Limosilactobacillus reuteri: one gene and its partner. Each later gene encodes a partner of the first gene's protein in a complex. Links are inferred from orthologs where the notes say so. Each region holds a gene or a part of one and is shown on either strand. Other genes may lie near its edges.

Evidence for each region.
Region 2: the proteins of secA (region 1) and secY are in contact, whole or in part, in a crystal structure (PDB 3DIN), measured with the Thermotoga maritima proteins. The link is inferred for Limosilactobacillus reuteri from one-to-one orthologs. Residues at the interface, in WP_004082002.1 of Thermotoga maritima: Glu261, Ala262, Arg263, Lys300, Ala301, Arg302, Thr303, Ile304, Ile305, Leu323, Tyr324, Asp325, Pro326, Val329, Ser330, Tyr333, Ile336, Lys340, Phe345, Val349, Glu363, Phe364, Tyr374, Ser375, Gly376, Gly377, Glu393, Ile395, Thr482, Ser483; in WP_004081795.1 of Thermotoga maritima: Glu108, Gly109, Glu110, Glu111, Ala236, Glu237, Arg238, Arg239, Ile240, Thr241, Ile242, Gln243, Tyr244, Ala245, Arg246, Arg247, Val248, Thr249, Gly250, Arg251, Arg252, Val253, Tyr254, Gly256, Ala257, Ser258, Thr259, Tyr260, Leu261, Pro262.

What each region holds. Positions count from the first base shown.
Region 1 is NZ_CP059275.1:1,447,459-1,451,392, forward strand. What follows is about bases 5-3,086. They hold secA (preprotein translocase subunit SecA), read left to right. Parts: upstream 5-404; coding sequence 405-2,768; downstream 2,769-3,086. Other genes in these bases: hpf (ribosome hibernation-promoting factor, HPF/YfiA family), read left to right, coding at 5-404. Outside these bases: more of hpf, read left to right, coding at 1-4; HHK02_RS08500 (PspC domain-containing protein), read left to right, coding at 3,768-3,934. UniProt on the Escherichia coli protein: Required for protein export, interacts with the SecYEG preprotein conducting channel.
Region 2 is NZ_CP059275.1:868,865-879,458, forward strand. What follows is about bases 1-2,965. They hold secY (preprotein translocase subunit SecY), read left to right. Parts: upstream 1-807; coding sequence 808-2,124; downstream 2,125-2,965. Other genes in these bases: infA (translation initiation factor IF-1), read left to right, coding at 1-147; HHK02_RS05090 (adenylate kinase), read left to right, coding at 154-807; rplO (50S ribosomal protein L15), read left to right, coding at 2,125-2,559; rpmD (50S ribosomal protein L30), read left to right, coding at 2,560-2,742; rpsE (30S ribosomal protein S5), read left to right, coding at 2,743-2,965. In the rest of the region: more of rpsE, read left to right, coding at 2,966-3,252; rplR (50S ribosomal protein L18), read left to right, coding at 3,253-3,609; rplF (50S ribosomal protein L6), read left to right, coding at 3,610-4,146; rpsH (30S ribosomal protein S8), read left to right, coding at 4,147-4,545; HHK02_RS05130 (type Z 30S ribosomal protein S14), read left to right, coding at 4,546-4,731; rplE (50S ribosomal protein L5), read left to right, coding at 4,732-5,274; rplX (50S ribosomal protein L24), read left to right, coding at 5,275-5,583; rplN (50S ribosomal protein L14), read left to right, coding at 5,584-5,952; rpsQ (30S ribosomal protein S17), read left to right, coding at 5,953-6,219; rpmC (50S ribosomal protein L29), read left to right, coding at 6,220-6,426; rplP (50S ribosomal protein L16), read left to right, coding at 6,427-6,861; rpsC (30S ribosomal protein S3), read left to right, coding at 6,862-7,527; rplV (50S ribosomal protein L22), read left to right, coding at 7,528-7,875; rpsS (30S ribosomal protein S19), read left to right, coding at 7,876-8,154; rplB (50S ribosomal protein L2), read left to right, coding at 8,155-9,000; and more genes. UniProt on the Escherichia coli protein: The central subunit of the protein translocation channel SecYEG. Consists of two halves formed by TMs 1-5 and 6-10.

The DNA of each region.
Region 1 (3,934 bases):
ACCGGACGTATAAGGTTGAAGTAACAATTCCACTTCCATACCTAACGTTGCGGGCAGAAGAGACTTCTAATGATATGTATGGAAGTATTGACTTAGTTACTGATAAGCTTGAACGGCAAATCCGGAAGTACAAGACGAAGGTTAACCGTAAGTCACGTGAAAAGGGCTTAAAGAACCTTGAATTCATCCCATCTGATAATGATGGAACAGATGGACAAGATGATGAATTAAAGATTGTACGGACGAAGCAAGTTTCATTAAAGCCAATGGATCCTGAAGAAGCTGTCCTTCAAATGGATATGCTTGGACACAATTTCTTTATCTTCCAAGATGCTGAAACTAATGGTACAAGCATTGTTTACCGTCGTAATGATGGTCGTTATGGCTTGATTGAAGCTGAATAGATGGCCAATATTCTAAAAAAATGGATTGAAAGCGATCGTCGTGAATTACGGCGAATTAACAAAATAGCAAATAAAGTCGAGAGTTATGCTAAACCAATGTCTGAACTAACTGATAAACAGCTTCAGGCAAAAACTGATGAATTTCGGGAACGTTATAAAAAGGGTGAATCCTTGGATCATATGTTGCCAGAAGCATTCGCAGTTTCTCGTGAAGGTGCTAAGCGGGTCTTAGGACTATATCCATTCCATGTCCAGATCATGGGGGGGATTGTTCTCCACGAAGGTAATATTGCAGAAATGCGGACTGGTGAAGGTAAGACATTAACTGCTACAATGCCGGTTTATCTTAATGCGATTTCTGGAAAAGGTGTTCATGTTATTACTGTTAATGAATACTTATCAAAGCGTGATGCTACCGAAATGGGACAGCTTTATAATTGGCTTGGATGTTCTGTTGGTATTAACAACTCAGAGATGAGCCCTGATCAAAAACGAGAAGCATATAAAGCTGATATTATGTATTCCACTAATAGTGAAATTGGATTTGATTACCTTCGTGATAACATGGCTGTTTACAAAGAAGACCAAGTCCAACGTGGTTTAAACTATGCTTTAGTTGATGAAGTGGATTCAATTTTAATTGATGAAGCGCGAACACCGTTAATCATTTCAGGACCAGGAACGGGCACTTCTAAGTTATACAAACAGACTGATCGGTTTGTTAAGCAGTTAAAGAAAGATGTTGATTATAAGATTGATCTTGAATCGAAGACAGTTTCATTAACTGATGAAGGAATTAAAAAAGCTGAAAAATACTTCAACTTAAAGAACCTATATGATACAGAAAATACTGCGCTGACCCACCACTTGGATCAGGCGTTGCGTGCTAACTACATCATGCTTTTGGATAAAGATTATGTGGTTCAAGATGGTGAAGTATTAATTGTTGATTCCTTTACTGGACGTGTAATGGAAGGTCGACGTTTCTCTGATGGTCTTCACCAAGCTATTGAAGCCAAAGAAGGCGTAGAGATTCAAGAAGAAAACAAGACAATGGCTAACATTACATACCAGAACTTATTTCGGATGTATAACAAACTGGCGGGGATGACTGGTACTGCTAAAACTGAACAAGAAGAATTTCGTGAAATTTACAATATGGAAACTATTACTATCCCAACTAACCGTCCAGTTCAGCGAAAAGATGAGCCCGATTTGCTTTACCCAACGTTACAAAGTAAGTTTGCAGCTGTTGTCGATCGGATTAAAAAACTTCATGCTAAAGGGCAACCAATCCTAGTTGGGACAGTCGCCGTTGAAACCTCTGAATACTTATCCCAACTGCTTGATAAAGAGAATATTCCGCATGTTGTCTTAAACGCTAAGAATCACGCTAAGGAAGCGGAAATTGTTAAAAATGCCGGTCAAAAAGGTGCAGTAACTATCGCTACCAACATGGCGGGACGGGGAACAGATATTAAGTTAGGCCCTGGCGTTCGTGAAATTGGCGGACTAGCAGTTATTGGTACTGAACGACATGAATCACGGCGGATTGATAATCAGCTTCGTGGACGTTCTGGACGACAGGGTGATCCGGGATTATCACAATTCTACCTATCGCTTGAAGATGATTTAATGAAGCGATTTGGTGGAGACCGGATCAAAGCCTTCTTGGAGCGGATGAAAGTTAATGATGAAGATGCTGTCATTAAAAGTCGTTTCTTGACTCACCAGGTTGAATCAGCACAAAAGCGAGTTGAAGGTAACAACTACGATTCACGGAAGAATGTTCTTCAATATGATGATGTTATGCGTGAACAGCGTGAAATCATTTATAAAGAGCGACAACAAATTATCACTGAAGATAAGTCGCTGAAGTGGGTTCTTATGCCAATGTTTAGACGGACAATCCAGCGTGAAGTTGATCAACATACTCTTGGTGACAAGAAGGATTGGGATTTACAAGGAATTGTTGACTTTGCAGAAGAAGTCTTAATCAAGCCTGATACCATCACAGTTAAGGATCTAGAAGGTAAATCACCTCAAGAAATGGTAGATTACTTGATGAAATTTGCCCAGGGAGTTTATAAGGAAAAGCAAAAACAACTTTATGATCCAGCACAAATGCTTGAATTTGAAAAGGTTGTTATTTTGCGGGTGGTTGACTCACACTGGACTGATCACATTGATATCATGGACCAATTCCGGCAGTCAGTTGGTTTACGTGGATATGGACAATTAAATCCATTGGTTGAATACCAAACTGCTGGTTATCACATGTTTGAACAAATGATTGCTGATATTGAGTATGAAACTACTCGACTCTTCATGAAGTCAGAAATTCGGCAAAATGTAACACGTTAAATGGCTCAACCAGACTTTTGGAATGATAATGAGCAGGCACAGAAGGTCATTGCGGAAAATAATATTTTAAAAGAAAAACGGGATACTTTTGTGAATTTACGTGATCAGATTAGCGATCTTGAAACGTCGCTTGAATTGCTCGCGGTTGAACCGGACGATGATTTACAAAAAGATTTCGAAGCATCATTTACAAATACACAAAAGGCTTTAGAACAGTATCGCTTAACGCAACTTCTTGATGGGGAGTATGACGCTAAGAATGCTATCTTAGAAATTCATCCGGGAGCAGGTGGTACTGAAGCCCAAGATTGGGGTGAAATGCTTCTGCGGATGTATATTCGTTGGGGTGAACAGCATGGTTTCTCCGTTGAAACAGCGAGTTATGAAGCCGGTGATGAAGCGGGTATCAAGAGTGTTACACTGCTAATTAAAGGGCATAATGCGTTTGGTTATCTTCGTAGTGAAAAGGGAGTCCATCGGCTTGTTCGTATTTCCCCATTTGATGCGGCTGGTCGGCGTCATACATCATTTGCTTCGGTTGACGTAATGCCGGAGTTGGATGATAGTGTTGAGGTTGATATTGATCCATCAGATTTACGAGTTGATACTTTCCGGTCTAGTGGTGCTGGTGGTCAACATATTAATAAAACAGAATCTGCTGTTCGGATTACGCATATTCCAACCGGGATTGTAACCTCTTCTCAAGCTGAACGATCCCAACTTCAAAACCGAGTTACTGCAATGAATATGTTAAAATCAAAGTTGTATGAACTAGAAGAAGAAAAGAAAGCTAAAAAGCGGGCGGAAATTGAGGGCGAACAACTTGATATCGGTTGGGGTTCTCAAATTCGTTCATATGTTTTTCATCCATACACTCTAGTCAAAGATAATCGAACAGGTTATGAAACCCATAATGGACAAGCTGTAATGGACGGGGACCTTGATCCATTTATTGATGCTTTCCTACAGTGGAAACTTAGTCAAAAGAATCCTCAATAAGTGCGCGAAAGTCAACATAAAAGATTAACTCGCTCAGGATCAGATCGAATGATAGCTGGTGTATTTGGTGGAATTGGCCAGTACTTTAAGATTCAGCCAAATATTTTACGTACTTTATATGTCTTACTGACTATTTTTACCGGTTTTGTTCCAGGCATTATTATCTA
Region 2 (10,594 bases), 580 kb from region 1 along the record:
GAATTGGAAAACGGAGCAGAAATTTTAGCACATGTTTCTGGTAAAATTCGGATGCACTACATTAAAATTTTACCAGGGGATCGTGTTAAAGTAGAAATGTCTCCATATGACCTTACAAAGGGTCGGATTACTTTCCGGTTCAAGTAGATGAGTATGAATCTTGTATTAATGGGTCTTCCAGGTGCCGGTAAAGGTACTCAAGCTCAAAAGATCGTTGAAGATTTTCCAATTCCTCATATCTCAACTGGAGATATTTTTCGGGCAGCCATAAAAAATGAAACTCCCATGGGAATTGAAGCTAAGAAATATATTGATAAAGGTGAACTTGTTCCGGACGAAGTTACTAACGGTATCGTTAAGGAACGGTTAGCTCAAGATGATACTAAAGATGGCTTTATGCTGGATGGATTTCCTCGTAATCTTAACCAAGCAGCAGCTTTGGATAAGATGTTAGCAGAGAGTAATCGGCATCTTGATGCTGTGATCAATATTCACGTCGAACCGGATGTATTGGTAGAACGTTTAAGTGGACGTTTTATTTGCCGTAACTGTGGAACAACGTATCATAAGCTTTACAATGCTCCTAAAGTTGAAGGCACATGTGACGTTTGTGGTCATCATGAATTTTATCAGCGTGATGATGATAAGCCTGAAACGGTTAAGAATCGTCTAGATGTTAATATTAAGTTGAACACACCACTGGTAGACTATTACCAAAAGAAAGGTGTTTTGCACGAAATTAATGGTGAACAAGATATCGATAAAGTTTACGAAGATATCAAGAAAGTATTAACAAACCTAAACTAGTTGTTCACAGCCGTCAAAAATACATTCAAGGTAAAAGATATCCGTAAAAAGATTTTCTTTACATTGTTTGTATTGATTGTCTATCGGATTGGGGCAGCGATTACCGTTCCTGGAGTTAACGCTGCTGCTTTGCAGGAAATCTCCTCAACCGGTTTAGCATCAATCCTCAATACCTTTAGTGGTGGTGGATTGGAGAATTACTCTTTATTTGCAATGGGAGTTTCTCCATATATTACTGCGCAAATTGTTGTTCAACTATTACAAATGGATATTGTTCCGCGTTTTGTTGAATGGAGTAAACAAGGAGAAGTAGGACGGCGAAAACTTAATCAAGCAACCCGATGGTTAACGATTGTACTTGGATTTATCCAATCAATCGGTATTACCGCCGGGTTTAATGCATTGAGTACTATTCGTTTGGTTAATCATCCTGGTGTTCAAACGTATTTAACAATCGGTTTAATTTTAACTGCAGGTACAATGTTTGCTACTTGGATGGGAGACATGATTACTGAACGTGGCTTGGGTAATGGTGTTTCCATGTTAATTTTTGCTGGTATTGTTGCGCAAATGCCAGGTGGAATTCGTCAGTTATGGGATGACCAAATTGCTGGTGAATCTGGTTCTGCTTTGTGGATGGGAATTGGATTTGTTACTCTTGTTATTGTTGCAATTTTAATTATTGTAGCGTTTGTGACATGGGTACAACAGGCAGAAAGACGTCTACCAATTCAATACACAAGACGAACCACTACTTCACCATCCAGTAGTTATCTTCCCTTGAAGATTAACGTATCAGGTGTTATTCCTGTTATTTTTGCTGGTTCTTTTATCTCAACCCCGCAAACTATTCTTATGGCTTTCCAGCAAAACCATGGTGGGGATAGTTGGTATCAAATCATGACGACCATTTTTAACATGCAATCTGGTCCTGGGATCGCACTGTATGTATTTTTGATTGTTGTATTTACCTTTTTCTATGCCTTTGTTCAGGTTAACCCAGAAAAACTTGCTGAGAATTTGCAAAAGCAAGGAAGTTATATTTCTGGAGTGCGTCCTGGAAAGGGTACACAAGACTATATTTCTTCATTGTTAATGCGATTGAGTACAGTAGGTTCATTATTCTTAGGATTGATCTCCTTAATTCCGTTAATTGCAAGTAACGTATGGAACCTAAGTCAGTCAATTGGTTTAGGTGGTACAAGCTTACTGATTATCGTACAAATTGCTTTAGATGTTGTTCGGCAGTTAAACGGACTAACAATGAAGCGCGAATATATTGGATTTATTCGAGAACCTAAAGGAGGAAATGACTAAATGAAGTTAAACGAATTGAAGCCAGCTGCTGGTTCTCGTTCTAAGCGTCTTCGTAAGGGTCGTGGACTTTCATCAGGACACGGTTTTACATCTGGACGTGGTACTAAAGGGCAAAAGGCTCATGGAAAGACCCGTTTAGGATTTGAAGGGGGTCAAATGCCACTTTACCGGCAAATTCCAAAGCGCGGATTTACCAACATTAACCGGAAAGAATACGCAATTGTTAACTTGGCATCATTAAACAAGTTTGATGATGGTACAGAAGTTACTCCACAATTATTGATGGAAAGTGGCTTAGTTAAGAACTTGAAGAGCGGCATCAAGATTCTTGGTAACGGTAAGCTTGAAAAGAAATTAACTGTTAAGGCTAATAAGTTTTCTGCTTCTGCAGTTTCTGCAATTGAAGCTGCTGGTGGTAAAACTGAGGTGATGTAGATGGCTCAAGTAAAAGTTACCTTAATTCACAGTGTTGCCCACCGACAACCTACTCAACGTCGTACTGTTAAGGCATTGGGATTAGGTAAGATCAATAGCTCAGTTATCTTACCAGATAATGCGGCAACACGCGGTCAAATTTTTAAGATCGCTCACTTGGTTTCTGTTGAAGAAGTTAAGTAAATGGCATCATCAGAATTCATTGATCCAACAAAGTTGGATTTAGACGATCAAGTTGTAGCCATCAACCGGATTACTAAGGTTGTAAAAGGTGGGCGTCGTATGCGTTTCGCTGCTTTAGTAATTGTTGGTGACCGTAAAGGTCATGTTGGTTTTGGTACTGGTAAGGCTCAAGAAGTTCCAGAAGCTATTCGTAAAGCTCAAGCAGCTGCTGAAAAGAACTTGATTACTGTTCCTATCGTTGGAACTACTATTCCACACGAAGTTATTGGTGTATACGGCGGTGGAAAGATCATGTTAAAGCCAGCTGTTGAAGGTTCTGGAGTTGCTGCCGGTGGTGCGGTTCGTAATGTTATGGACCTTGCCGGTGTTGCGGACGTTACTTCTAAACGTCTTGGCTCTAACACACCTGTTAATGTTGTTCGTGCAACATTTGAAGGTTTGAAGCAATTAAAGAACGCTGAAGAAGTTGCAAAGTTACGTGGTGTTTCAGTAGACCACTTAGCAGAATAAGTGATTTCTAAACCAGACAAGAACAAGATCCGTCAACGTCGTCATTTACGCGTTCGCGGTAAGATTTCTGGTACTGCGGAGCGCCCACGCTTAAGTGTTTACCGTTCAAACAAAAACATTTACGCTCAATTAATTGATGACGTAAAGGGTGTGACGCTCGCAAGTGCCTCCACAAATGATAGTGAAGTAAGTGGAAAGACTAAGACTGAACAAGCTAGTGGTGTAGGAGCATTAATTGCTAAACGCGCTAACGAAAAGAACATTACTGAAGTTGTGTTTGATCGTGGTGGATACCTTTACCATGGACGTGTTCAAGCCTTGGCTGAAGCTGCTCGTGAAAACGGACTTAAATTCTAAATGAGTCGTATTGGTTACAAAGAAATTGATTTGCCAAGTGGTGTTGAAATTTCTCAAGATGGTAATGTAGTTACTGTTAAAGGTCCTAAAGGTACTTTATCTCGTGAAATTTCACCATTAATCAAAATGACTATTGATGGTAACGTTGTAAAGTTTGATCGTGATGCTGATACTAATAAGTTAAAGATGTTACACGGAACTACTCGTGCTAATGTTAACAACATGGTTGAAGGTGTTGTTAATGGTTACAAGAAGGTTCTTAAGCTTGTTGGTGTTGGTTACCGTGCTCAACTCAAAGGTAACAAGTTGATTTTAACTGTTGGTTACTCAAACCCAGTTGAAATGGATAAGCCAGAAGATGTTGAAATTAACGTACCTGACAATACTACTATCGAATTAAGCTCAATTAACAAGGAACACCTTGGTAATTTTGCTGCTGAAGTTCGTGCTGTACGTTCACCTGAACCATACAAAGGTAAGGGTATTCGTTACGAAAACGAACACATTATCCGTAAGGAAGGTAAGACTGGTAAGTAAATGTCTATGAGTGATCCAATTGCAGATTTCTTAACTCGTATTCGTAATGCTAACATGGCTCAACACGAATCAGTAGAAGCACCTGCATCAAAGATGAAGAAGGACATCGCTGAAATCTTAAAAAACGAAGGTTTCATTCGCGATGTTGAATACGTTGATGATAACAAGCAAGGCATCATCCGTGTGTTCTTAAAGTACGGTAATGACGGTCAACGTGTTATTTCTGGCTTAAAGCGCATTTCTAAGCCTGGTTTACGTACATACGTTAAGTCAGATGCTGTGCCTAAGGTTCTTAATGGATTAGGTATTGCTATCATTTCAACATCTGAAGGTGTTGTTACTGATAAAGTTGCTCGTGCCAAGAAAATTGGTGGCGAAGTTATCGCTTACGTTTGGTAATTGGCTAAAAAATCAATGATTGCTAAGTGCAACCGTCCAGCTAAGTTCTCAAGTCGTGAATACACGCGTTGTGCACGTTGTGGACGTCCGCACTCTGTTTACCGTAAATTCCACCTATGCCGGATTTGCTTACGAGAACTTGCCCACAAAGGACAAATTCCTGGTTTGAAGAAGGCTAGCTGGTAAATGGAAAACCGTTTGAAAGCTAAATACGAAAATGAAATTCGTCCAGCATTGATTGAAAAGTTTAACTACTCTTCAGTTATGCAAGCACCAAAGATTGACAAAATCGTTTTAAACATGGGTGTTGGTGATGCAACTACTAACTCCAAGAATCTTGACGAAGCTGTTGAAGAACTCGGCTTGATTTCTGGTCAAAAACCTTTAATTACTAAGGCAAAGAAATCAATCGCTGGTTTCCGTCTTCGTGAAGGTATGTCAATTGGTGCTAAGGTAACCTTACGTGGTGAACGTATGTATGATTTCTTAGATAAATTAGTTAATGTGGCATTGCCACGGGTTCGTGATTTCCATGGTGTAAGTAACAAGGCGTTTGATGGTCGTGGTAACTACACTCTTGGTATCCATGAACAATTAATTTTCCCAGAAATTGATTATGATAAAGTTAACCGAGTTCGTGGTTTAGATGTTGTTATTGTAACAACTGCACAAACTGACGAAGAATCCCGTGAATTACTTGCTCAACTCGGTATGCCGTTTGCTAAATAAATGTTCATTAAAACAGGTGATAAAGTTCGCGTAATCGCTGGTAAGGATAAGGGCAAAGAAGGTACTATTAAAAGGGTACTTGCTTCTCAAAACCGCGTTATCGTTGAAGGTGTAAATATCGTTAAGAAACACCAAAAACCAAGCAACTCAAATCCTAATGGTGGCGTTATTGATACAGAAGCTGCAATTAATGCTTCAAACGTAATGCTGATTGATCCTTCAACAAATGAACCAACTCGTGTAGGTTACAAGTTCGTTGATGGTAAGAAGGTTCGTGTTGCGAAGAAGTCAGGTAAGACACTTGACTAAGTGATTCAACAAGAAAGTCGGTTGAAGGTCGCTGATAACTCCGGTGCTCGTGAAATCTTAGTTATTAAGATTTTAGGTGGTTCCCGAGTTAAAACAGGTAATATTGGTGACATCATTGTTGCTACTGTAAAGCAGGCAACACCAGGTGGCGTTGTCAAAAAGGGTGACGTTGTTAAGGCCGTTGTTGTACGGACTAAACATGGTATTCACCGTAAGGATGGTTCATACATTAAGTTTGATGAAAATGCCGCTGTTTTAATTAACAACGACAAGAGCCCTAAGGGTACCCGTATTTTTGGCCCAATCGCTCGTGAGCTTCGTGGAGACGACTTCATGAAGATCGTTTCATTAGCTCCAGAAGTTCTCTAAATGAGTGAAGAACGTAATGCACGTAAGGTTTACCAAGGCCACGTTGTTTCTGATAAAATGGATAAGACTATCACTGTTGTAATTGATACTTACAAGAGTGCACCTATCTATGGTAAGCGTGTTAAGTACTCAAAGAAGTACTATGCTCACGATGAAAACAACGAAGCTAAGACCGGCGACACTGTACAAATTATGGAAACTCGGCCATTATCAGCTAAGAAGCGTTTCCGTCTTGTAAAGATTGTCGAAAAAGCTGCTACCCTTTAAATGAAAAGTAAAGATTATGTACAAGAACTGAATGGATTAACCACTGATAAGCTACTTGACCGTGAAAAGGAACTGAAGGAACAATTGTTTAACTTACGTTTCCAATTAGCAACCGGCCAGTTGGAAAATACTGCAAGTCTTAAGCAAGTACGCAAAGATATTGCACGGGTTAAGACAGTTCTTCGTCAACAAGAATTAAACAAATAAATGTTAGTACCAAAACGTGTAAAGCACCGTAAGGTTCAACGTGGTCATATGCGCGGTGAAGCTAAGGGTGGAAAAACTGTTACTTTTGGTGAATTTGGTTTACAAGCTCTTGATTCACATTGGATTAGCAACCGTCAAATTGAAGCTGCTCGTATCGCTATGACGCGTTACATGAAGCGTGGTGGGAAAGTTTGGATTAAAATCTTCCCACAACTCTCATACACTAGTAAAGGTGTTGGGGTCCGGATGGGTAACGGTAAAGGTGCTCCTGAAGGATGGGTTGCTCCAGTAAAACGTGGCAAGGTAATGTTTGAAGTAGGGGGCGTTTCTGAAGAAGTCGCTCGTGAAGCTTTACGTCTTGCCGGTCACAAGTTGCCAGTTCGCACTAAGATCGTACAACGTGAGGAAGTAGGTGGACAATCTAATGAAAAGTAAGTGGGTCAAAAGATCAATCCTAATGGTTTTCGTGTTGGGGTCATTCGTGATTGGACTGCAAAGTGGTACGCTGACAAGGACTTTGCTGATTACCTTAACGAAGACCTTCGAATCCGTAAGTATATTGAAAAGCGACTTGCTGATGCCTCTGTATCAACCGTTGAAATTGAACGTGCAGCTAACCGCGTAAACGTATCAATTCATACTGCCAAGCCAGGAATGGTTATTGGTAAAGGTGGTTCAGAAGTTGAAGCACTTCGTAAAGAACTTAACAAATTAACTGGTAAACGTGTTCACATTAACATTGTGGAAATTAAGAAGCCAGATTTAGATGCTCACCTTGTTGGTGAGAGTATTGCACGGCAATTAGAAGCTCGTATTGCTTTCCGTCGTGCTATGCGTGGAGCTATGCAACGTGCTATGCGTGCTGGAGCTAAGGGTATTAAGACTCAAGTTGCTGGTCGTTTGAACGGTGCAGATATGTCACGGATCGAATCATACTCAGATGGTACTGTTCCATTACATACACTCCGTGCTGATATCGATTATTCTTGGGACGAAGCTAACACTACATACGGTGTTCTTGGTGTAAAGACTTGGATTTACCGTGGTGAAGTACTTCCTACTAAGAAGAACTCAAACAATGATGAACAAGGAGGGAAGTAAATGGCTGAAAATATTACGTCAGCTAAGGCTACTGCCAAGATGGTACGGGTTTCTGCTCGTAAGGTTCGTCTTGTATTAGATGCCATTCGTGGCAAGAGTGTTGCCGAAGCATTTGCTATTTTGAAGTTCACCCCTCGTGGTGCCGCTTCAGATGTTGAAAAAGTATTAAAATCTGCTGTTGCAAACGCTGAAAACAATTTCGACTTAGATCGTGCTTCATTGGTTGTAAGTGAAGCCTTTGCTAACGAAGGACCAACTCTTAAACGGTTCCGTCCTCGTGCAAAGGGTTCTGCTTCTCCAATTAACAAGCGGACTAGTCATATTACAGTGGTTGTTACAGAACGATAGATGGGTCGTAGTTTGAAAAAAGGACCTTTCGCTGATGCTTCATTACTGAAGAAGGTTAAGGAGCAAGAAGGTTCTGAAAAGAAGACTGTCATCAAGACATGGTCACGTCGTTCTACCATTTTCCCAAGTTTTATTGGTTACACATTTGCAGTATATGATGGTCGGAAGCACGTGCCAGTTTACGTACAAGAAGACATGGTTGGTCACAAGTTAGGTGAATTTGTTCCTACTCGAACTTTCCATGGTCATGCTTCTGATGACAAGAAGACAGGTAAGTAAGTGGGAATTCGTAAATATAAAGCAACCACTAACGGTCGCCGTAATATGAACGGTTACGACTTCGCTGAAATCACGAAGACAACACCTGAAAAGTCATTATTGGCTCCGTTAAAGCACACTGCTGGTCGTAACAGCTATGGTCATATTACTGTTCGTCACCGTGGTGGTGGTACAAAGCGTCAATACCGTATTATTGACTTTAAGCGAATTAAAGATGATGTTCCAGCAACTGTTAAGGCAATTGAATACGATCCAAATCGTACTGCAAATATTGCTTTACTTGTTTACGCTGATGGTACTAAATCATACATCATTGCACCTAAGGGCTTGAAGGTTGGCATGACCGTTCAATCTGGTCCTGATGCTGATATCAAGGTTGGTAATGCTCTTCCTTTAAAGAACATTCCAGTTGGTACTGTTATTCACAATATTGAATTAAAACCAGGTAAAGGTGGTCAACTTGCTCGTTCAGCTGGTGCCTCAGCTCAATTACTTGGTAAGGAAGAAAAATACGTATTAGTACGTCTTTCTTCTGGTGAAGTTCGTATGGTCCTTGCTACTTGCCGTGCTACTATCGGTACTGTTGGTAATGATGAACACGCCTTAATTATTAAAGGTAAGGCTGGTCGTACTCGTTATGCTGGTCAACGTCCACACGTTCGTGGTTCTGTTATGAACCCTAACGATCACCCACATGGTGGTGGTGAAGGTAAGCAACCAGTTGGTTTACCATCTCCTCTTTCTCCATGGGGTAAGAAGACCGTTGGTAAGAAGACCCGTTCACACAAAGCTCGTTCAAACAAGTTCATTGTTCGTGGTCGGAAGCGCGGTCCACATACTCGTTAAATGGAAGCACGCGACATTATTTTACGTCCAGTAGTTACTGAAGCTTCAATGGCTGGTATGGACAACAAGCGTTACACTTTTGATGTTGATTTACGAGCAACTAAGACACAAGTTAAAAATGCTGTTGAAGAAATTTTTGGCGTTAAAGTTGTAAAAGTTAACATTATGAATGTAAAAGGTAAGTTAAAGCGCCAAGGTCGTTACGAAGGATACACTAAGCGTCGTCGTAAGGCTATTGTTACTTTATCTGCCGACTCAAATGAAATTAAGTTGTTTAACGACAACAACGAAAACTAAATGACTAGCGTTAATTTATATAAACAAGATGGTAGCCAAAACGGTACTGTTGAATTAAACGATGCAGTATTTGGTGTTGAACCAAATGAAAATGTTGTATTTGATGCAATTTTGCGTCAACGTGCTTCATTACGTCAAGGTACACATGCTGTAAAGAATCGTTCTGCAGTTAGCGGTGGTGGTAAGAAGCCATGGCGTCAAAAGGGTACTGGTCGTGCTCGTCAAGGTTCTATCCGTTCTCCACAATTCCGTGGTGGTGGTATTGTTTTTGGACCTACTCCACGTTCATATAAGTACAGCCTTCCTCGTAAGGTTCGTCAACTTGCAATCAAGTCTGCCCTTTCCCAAAAGGTTCTTGATAACAGCTTTGTAGTAGTTGATGCATTAAACTTTGATGCACCAAAGACAAAGGAATTCGCTGATGTTATGGGTAACTTAAACGTTGCTGAAAAGACATTAGTTGTTGTTACTGATGACGACAAGAATGCTGCTTTATCAGCACGTAACTTAGCTAATGCTACAGTTGTTACTCCAGCAGGTGTTAACATCTTGAACGTTGTTGATAACCAAAAGATTGTTATCACTAAGTCAGCTCTTTCTCAAGTAGAGGAGGTGCTCGCATAAATGACCAAAGGAATCTTAGGTAAAAAGGTTGGAATGACTCAAGTATTCACTGACAATGGTGAATTAGTTCCAGTTACTGTTATCGATGTTACACCAAACGTTGTAATGCAAATTAAGACCGTTGAAAACGATGGTTACAGTGCTGTACAACTTGGTTTTGATGACAAGCGGGAAGTTTTGAGCAACAAGCCTGAACAAGGTCATGCAGCAAAAGCAAACACGACCCCTAAGCGCTTCATCGGTGAAATCCGCGACGCTGAATTAGGGGACATTAAAGTCGGAGACGAAGTTAAGGCTGACGTTTTCGCAGAAGGTGAAACTGTCGACGTTACGGGTACTACCAAGGGTCATGGTTACCAAGGTAACATCCATAAGGATAACCAATCTCGTGGACCTATGGCACACGGTTCTCGTTACCACCGTCGTCCTGGTTCATTGGGTGCCATTATCAACCGGGTTTTCAAAGGTATGAAGCTCCCTGGTCGTATGGGTGGCAAGACTGTTACCATGCAACACTTACAAGTTGTTAAGGTTGATCTTGACAACAACGTATTACTCATCAAGGGTAATGTTCCTGGTGCAAACAAGTCTTACGTAACTATTAAGAACTCAGTTAAGGCTAATACTAAGAAGAGTCTTAGCAAACAACACAATAAATAAATGGCAAAACAAA